Regions from separate parts of the Pseudarthrobacter sp. LMD1-1-1.1 genome, predicted to be linked through region 1. Evidence: riboswitches for the same ligand, from Rfam matches in the RefSeq annotation. Region 1 holds a riboswitch; the other holds the start of a gene.
The links. A riboswitch is a leader RNA that binds a small molecule or an ion and turns the genes downstream of it on or off. The one in region 1 is predicted to bind glycine.
Positions count from the first base shown of each region.

Region 2: another riboswitch for glycine. It lies ahead of gcvP (aminomethyl-transferring glycine dehydrogenase); the one in region 1 lies ahead of MRBLMD1_RS08860 (methylenetetrahydrofolate reductase).

Region 1 is NZ_JBEGHP010000012.1:703,986-707,388, reverse strand. It holds gene MRBLMD1_RS08865 (hypothetical protein) at 1-516, opposite strand, end outside; gene MRBLMD1_RS08860 (methylenetetrahydrofolate reductase) at 639-1,475, opposite strand; glycine riboswitch at 1,628-1,727, opposite strand; gene purU (formyltetrahydrofolate deformylase) at 1,822-2,697, opposite strand; gene cycA (D-serine/D-alanine/glycine transporter) at 2,763-3,403, opposite strand, start outside.
Region 2 is NZ_JBEGHP010000027.1:29,809-33,211, forward strand. It holds gene MRBLMD1_RS21190 (MFS transporter) at 1-741, opposite strand, end outside; gene MRBLMD1_RS21195 (TetR/AcrR family transcriptional regulator) at 825-1,361, shown strand; glycine riboswitch at 1,453-1,550, shown strand; gene gcvP (aminomethyl-transferring glycine dehydrogenase) at 1,743-3,403, shown strand, end outside.

The DNA.
Region 1 (3,403 bases):
CAGCATGTTCCCCCAGACGTCGGCGGGCTTGGCGCCGCCGGCCGCCTGGCCGCTGAGCGTTCCCAGCAGGGCGGTCCCTTCCTCACCAAGCATGATGGCCATAACCATGGTGCCGGCCTTCTCGGGATTGGTGAGGCGGATGCCGTGGAGCTCTGCCAGCGACGTCGCGTAGAGGGCCGTCGCCTCCAGGAAGCCGACGGTTGCGGCTGCGGAAAGTCCCAGCGACGCCACGGTTCCAACACCAGGGACGACGGCGGTGGCACCCACCAGGGCACCCCCACCGGTCACTGCGCGCAGGTAGTCACGCTCTGCGATGGCCGCCAACTGGGCGGCGGTGGCCCGTGGATGCTTCTTCTGGAGCCGGCGGATGTAGGCCACCACCAGGGGCCGCTGGATCTGCACTGCCTTCAGGAGCATGTTGTGGACACCGGGCTTGGGTTTGCCGTCGGCATCGAACATTGCGTTGTGGGCGGTTTCCTGTGCGATTCGTACTGCGGGATTGCTGCGCCTGGCCATGGTCACCTTCATTCAAATCGACCTGCAGCGGGTAGGCTGCCGTGCTTATCCATCCTATGTGGACAAACACTAAGCATGCTGAACTTTCCGCTCCGCGTCACGGCTACCCCCGCCGCCGGCCTCTAGTTGGCGGGGCCGGCCAGGTTGTTGAACGTGTAAAGGTGGATACCTTCCACTGCTTCGCCGCGCTGCAGTTCCGCGACGATGGCCTCGGAGGAGTAGCGGCCATCTTGGAGCAGGCGCCGGCCAAGGGGTCCCCTGCGGTTCAGCAGTGTGAGGGATGGGCCTACACCGATTTTCAGCGCGGCGCGAATGAGCTGCGCCCGCGGAACGGCGCCGGGCACTCCGGCCCAGACAGGCAGGCGCACCCCTTCCCGGCGCAGGGTTTGGGCGTACCACTGGATCCGGGGGGCCGAAAGGCACAGTTGCGTCACCACTGACGATGCCAGGTGCTGCTTTTCCAGCAGGGCATCAAGCATGTGCAGTTCGCTGTGGCCCGGGTGCCCTTCGGGGTAGCCCGCCACGCCGGCCCGGATGGTGCCGCCAGAGACCTCCGCGAGGTCCTCCAGCAACGGAAGGCTGCTGTCATAGGGACCGGCCGGCTCCCCCGCGTCACCGCCGACGGCGAACACTTCGGTGATGCCGGCGTCGTGGCAGTTCCGGACCACGCCGGCCAGTTGCTCACGGCTTTCGATGCTTCGTGCTGCCAGGTGCGGAACAACCTCGAAGCCAAGGTAGGCAAGCTCAATGGCCGTCCGGATGGTGGGTCCCACACCCTGGCGGGGCAGGCACGTCACCGTCAGCTGCGCCCCAGGGGGCACGGCGGCCTGGATGCGGGCGGCAATACCCTCCGAGGGAATGATCTGCATCCGGACAGGCAGTACCGTACCGTACTTGCCGGCCTGTCCTTCCGCGGGAGTCGGTGCTGCGGCTGGTGCCAGGAGGGATTGAATCGTCATGAGGAACTCCAGGTTTGGCCGGCCACGGGTGGCACGGCATGGATCGGGTCCCTCCCCGCTCTGTATTGGACCTGAGAGATTCCGCAAACCCATCAGGGCCTGCTTGCACCGTCGGTGAGTGCTGCCGGAGCAGCACTGCTTTCCAGAGTCGCCTCGCCGTGACGGTACATGGGCCTGAGAGATTCCTGGGGAGGATTTGCTCCTACGGCGCCTGCCCGGTGATGGCCGGGAGAACTCTCCCGCCACAGCTCGAAAGGCTGTATTCAGTAGTGGTGCCACGGCGGCCGGCGCCTGCCCCTCCGTTTGGAGGGAGTGCGGGCACCGGCCGCGTGGACGGGCCCGCAAACTAGCGGAGGATGACCGTCCGGTTGCCGGAGAGGACTATCCGCCCTTCAGCGTGCCAGCGGACGGCATTCGTGAGCGCCTTGCATTCGGCGTCGCGGCCAACCGTGACCAGGTCCGAGGCGGAGTACGTGTGGTCCACCTCGATGACCTGCTGCGAGATGATGGGCCCTTCGTCCAGCTCCGAGTTGACGTAGTGGGCGGTGGCACCCACCGTTTTGACGCCGCGCTCGTAGGCCTGGTGGTAGGGCTTTGCCCCCTTGAAGCTGGGCAGGAACGAGTGGTGGATGTTGATGGCCTTCCCGCTCAGGCGGGTGGTGGCCTCGTCGCTGAGCACCTGCATGTAGCGGGCCAGCACCACCAACTCCACGGCGTAGTCGTCCACCAGGGCCAGCAGCCGCTCCTCGGCATCGGCCTTGGTTTCCGGCGTCACGGGGATGTGGTGGAACGGAACACCGTGCCACGCCGCAAGCGGTTCCAGGTCCGGATGGTTGGACACCACGGCGGCGATCTCCACGGGCAATTCACCATTGCGGGCGCGGAACAGGAGGTCGTTGAGGCAATGCTCATACTTGGAGACCATCACCAGGATGGGCTGCTTGCGTCCGTGGCGTTCCAGCCGCCAGTCCATCTGCCACTCCTGGGCCACCTGACCGAAACCGGCCCGGAGGCGGCCAAGGTCCAGCTCAACCTGCGAGGTGACGTGGATGCGCATGAAGAACCGCCCGCTCGCCCTGTCGCCGAACTGCTTGATGTCCACGATGTAGCATTCCTGTTCCAGCAGGTATGCCGCCACCGCCTGGACAATGCCAAGGGCATCCGGGCAGTGGAACGTCAGCACGAATTCCCGGCCCGTTTCCGGATCTGCCACTGCCTGCAGCTGCCCGGCTTCAGAAGTCCCAGGTTCGGATGCGCGCAGCCCGGAAGCGCGGAGCTCCTCAGCGATCACCGGTTGACCCGCTCTTCCCCCGCTTCTGCGGCGGCACCCGTACGGACAGCCTTGCCGGCTGCGGCGTCGGTGAAGTCCTGGTCCGCCTGCAGTTCAGCCTGGAACGTAGCGAAACGGGCCTGGTGTGCGGGGCGGCGGCGGAGGACGAACCATGCTGCGCCCAGCAGGATGAACCAAACCGGGGTGACCAGCAGGGCCACCAGGGTGTCCGGCTGGGTGGTGAGGGTCCAGATCACGAAGGCGAAGAAGGCGAAGACCACCCAGACCATGGCAACACCACCGGGCATTTTGAACTTCGATGCTTCATGCAGGTGCGGCCGGCGGCGGCGGAAGGCGATGTAGCTGGCCAGGATGATGGACCAGACAAAGACGAAGCAGACGGCGGAGACGGTGGTGACCATATCAAAGGCCTTGCCCACGTCCTGGCCCGCGTACATGAGGACGACGCCGGACAGCAGCAGCACGCAGGAGAGGAACAGTGCGTTCTGGGGCACCTTGCGCCGGGACAGTTTGCCAAAGACGTCGGGGGCGTCGCCTTCCTGGGCAAGGCCGAAGACCATGCGGGAGGTCGAGTAGATGCCCGAGTTCGCGGAGGACATCGCGGAGCTCAGCACCACGAGGTTGACCACGGTGGCCG
Region 2 (3,403 bases), on a different contig from region 1:
GATGCTGCCCAGCCCGGCCGTGCCCGGGCCTTCGGTGGCTACTGACTTGATGCCGTACACCACGGGCACCATGACCAGCATGGAGAGCAGGACGCTTGGGATATCCACCCTGCCCGGCGCGGGATCCTTTGATTCCGGAATGAAGGCCGGCCCCAGAGCCAGCAGGGGCAGCATGAGCGGCACGGCCACCAGGAAGACGGCGCCCCACCAGAAGTGCTCCACCAGCCATCCACCCAGGATGGGGCCCAGGGCGGCGCCGCCGGAGAATCCGGCCGCCCAGATGGCCACTGCAAGCCGCCGGCGGTTGGGTTCCGGGAATATATTGCGGATCAGCGACAGGGTGGACGGCATCAGCATGGCGCCGAAGAACCCGAGCGCCGCGCGGCCGGCGATCAGCCACTCCGGGGTGGGCGCGAAGGCTGTGGCGGCGGACAGTCCGGCGAAGCCCAGGCTGCCGATGACCAGCAGCCGCCGCCGCCCAATCCGGTCGCCGAGGCTTCCCATTGACACCAGCAGCCCGGCCAGGACCAGCGGATAGGAGTCCACGATCCACAGCAGCTGCAGGCCGGTCGGTTCCAGGGCGCGTGCGATGGCGGGCAGGGCAAACGTCAGGGCCGTGTTGTCCACTGCCACCAGCAGCACGGGAAACATCAGCAGCCCCAGCGCAAGCCAATCCCGCCACGGAGGCCGCGCGGCGGTGCTGTCCCGTTGGGTGGGGGCCGGGCTGATGGAAGTCGTCATGCAATAACTGTACCGTCTGGACGGTACAGTTTGAAAACGCGGGCATTCCTTCTTCCCTGCCGGTGAAGGGCATGATGGAAGGCATGCCCCGAAAGCCTGTAGCCCGTGATGCGGTCCTTGACGCCTTCGAGTCCCTGCTGATCGACGTGGGGGAGCGCGCTGCAACCCTCGACGCCGTAGCCCGGAAGGCCGGGGTGTCCAAAGGTGGCCTCCTCTATCACTTTCCCAACAAGGAAGCGCTCATCTCCGTGCTGCTTGACCGCCTGGAAGGCCTGGCCAAGGCGGACGCCGACGCGATGGCTTCGGCCAGCGAAGGTGCTGCCGCGTATTTCATCCGCTCCTCCGTCTGGGCGGATACTCCGCTTGACCGGGTCATCGTGGCTGCCACGCGGCTTGCCGAGGTGGCACATGAAGAGACCCGCCGCCGGTTCGCCGCCATCCAGCAGCGGTGGCTGGACGAGATCGCAGCAGATGTGGGGCACGGCCTGGCCAAGGCTGTCCTGTATATGGGTGACGGGTTGTACTTCAATGCCATGCTTTCCGTGGGCCCGGCGCCGGAAGGCGGAGCGGCCGCTGATGTGGAGGAACTCCTGGCTGCTTTGGAACGGCTCCGCAGGTAGTTTTCCATTTGCCGGGAGGGCTTGTGGCGTAGGACAATGGAGAGTTGTGAGGGCTGTCACCGGCCGTCAGCATCAACAAATGAATAGCCTTTGATCTGCGGCGGGAGAGTTCTGCCGGAAGTACAGGCAGGCGCCGTAGGAGCAAATCCTCCCCAGGAATCTCGCAGGCCCCTGTACCGCCGCGGCGAGGCACCTCTGGAAAGCAGCAGGCAGTTGTCCGGCCTCCCTTGGGGGAAGCGAGACGGCTGTTGTGCTCACCGACGGTGCAAGCGGGTCCTGCCCAGGCAGGCAACGCGGAAACTCTCAGGTCCAATACAGAGCGGGGAGGGACCCGAATAGCTGTGGCGTACCCTGCGCCGCCTGAATAAATGGAGTTCCTTCGTGTCGGTTACCCCAGCCTCCACCACCTTCGTAGACCGCCACATTGGTGCACGCCGCCAGGACGACGTCGACGCCATGCTCAAAGCCGTTGGTTACGGCACGGTCGATTCCCTGGTGGACACCGCCGTACCCAAAGTCATCCGCCAGGAAACAGCCCTCCGCCTGCAGGATGCCCTCAGCGAAGTTGAAGTCCTTGCGGAACTGCGCAGGCTCGCCGCCAAGAACAAGACCGCCGTGCAACTGATCGGCCAGGGCTACTACGACACCATCACCCCTGCTGTCATCCGCCGGAACATCCTCGAGGCCCCGGCCTGGTACACCGCCTACACCCCGTACCAGCCCGAGATTTCCCAGGGCCGGCTCGAGGCACTGCTGAATTTCCAGACCATGGTCCAGGACCTGGTGGGCCTGCCGATCGCCAACGCCTCGCTGCTGGATGAAGCCACCGCCGTGGCCGAGGCCGTGCTGCTGATGCGCCGCTCCAACAAGACCAAGCCTGCAGCGGACGGCAAGACTGTCCTGGACATCGACGTGCTGCCGCAGACCATCGCCATCGTCAAGGGCCGCGCCGAGGCGCTCGGCTTCGAAGTTGAGGTCGCCGACCTGTCCAACGGCCTGCCCGACGGCGACATCAACGGCATCGTGCTCCAGCAGCCCGGTGCCTCCGGGCGGGTCTGGGACCAGTCCGCCACTATTGCGGCGGCGAAGGAGCGCGGCGCACTGGTCACCGTGGCCGCTGACCTGCTTGCACTGACCCTGATCACTCCTCCGGGCGAGCAGGGCGCCGACATCGCCGTCGGCTCCACGCAGCGCTTCGGGGTGCCGTTGTTCTTCGGCGGCCCGCACGCCGCATACATGGCGGTCCGCAAGGGCCTGGAGCGGTCGCTGCCCGGCCGCCTGGTGGGTGTGTCAAAGGACGACGCAGGGGTTCCCGCGTACCGCCTGGCGCTGCAGACCCGCGAGCAGCACATCCGCCGCGAAAAGGCCACGTCCAACATCTGCACCGCGCAGGCCCTGCTGGCCATCGTTTCCTCGATGTACGCCGTCTACCACGGCCCCGACGGGCTGAAGGCGATTGCGGAAACGACGCACGGCCACGCCCGGGTGCTGGCGGCCTCGCTGGCGGCTGCCGGTGTGGAGGTGCTGCACACGAGCTTCTTCGACACCCTTACCGTCCGCGTCCCCGGACGCGCTGCCGCGCTTGTCGCCGATGCCGAAGCGCGCGGCATCAACCTGCGTTCCATCGACGCCGATACCGTGGGCATCTCGCTCGATGAAACCACGACGGCGGCCATCGTCGCCGACGTCGCGGACGTCTTTGGGGCCTCCGTTGCCGCGGCTGAAGGCTTCGGACTGGAGGCCGCCGTCGGACGTTCCTCCGACTACCTGCAGCACCCGGTGTTCAACACGCACCGGTCCGAAACCCAGCTGCTGCGCTACATCCGGAAGCTGTCGGACCGGGACCTGGCGCTGGACCGCACCATGATCCCGCTGGGCTCGTGCACCATGAAGCTGAACGCCACCGCCGAGATGGAAGCCATCTCCTGGCCGGAATTCGCCTCCATCCACCCCTTCGCCCCGGACTCCCAGACCGAAGGCTGGCGTGAACTGATTGCCGACCTGGAGGCGGACCTGACCGCGATCACCGGGTACGACCAGGT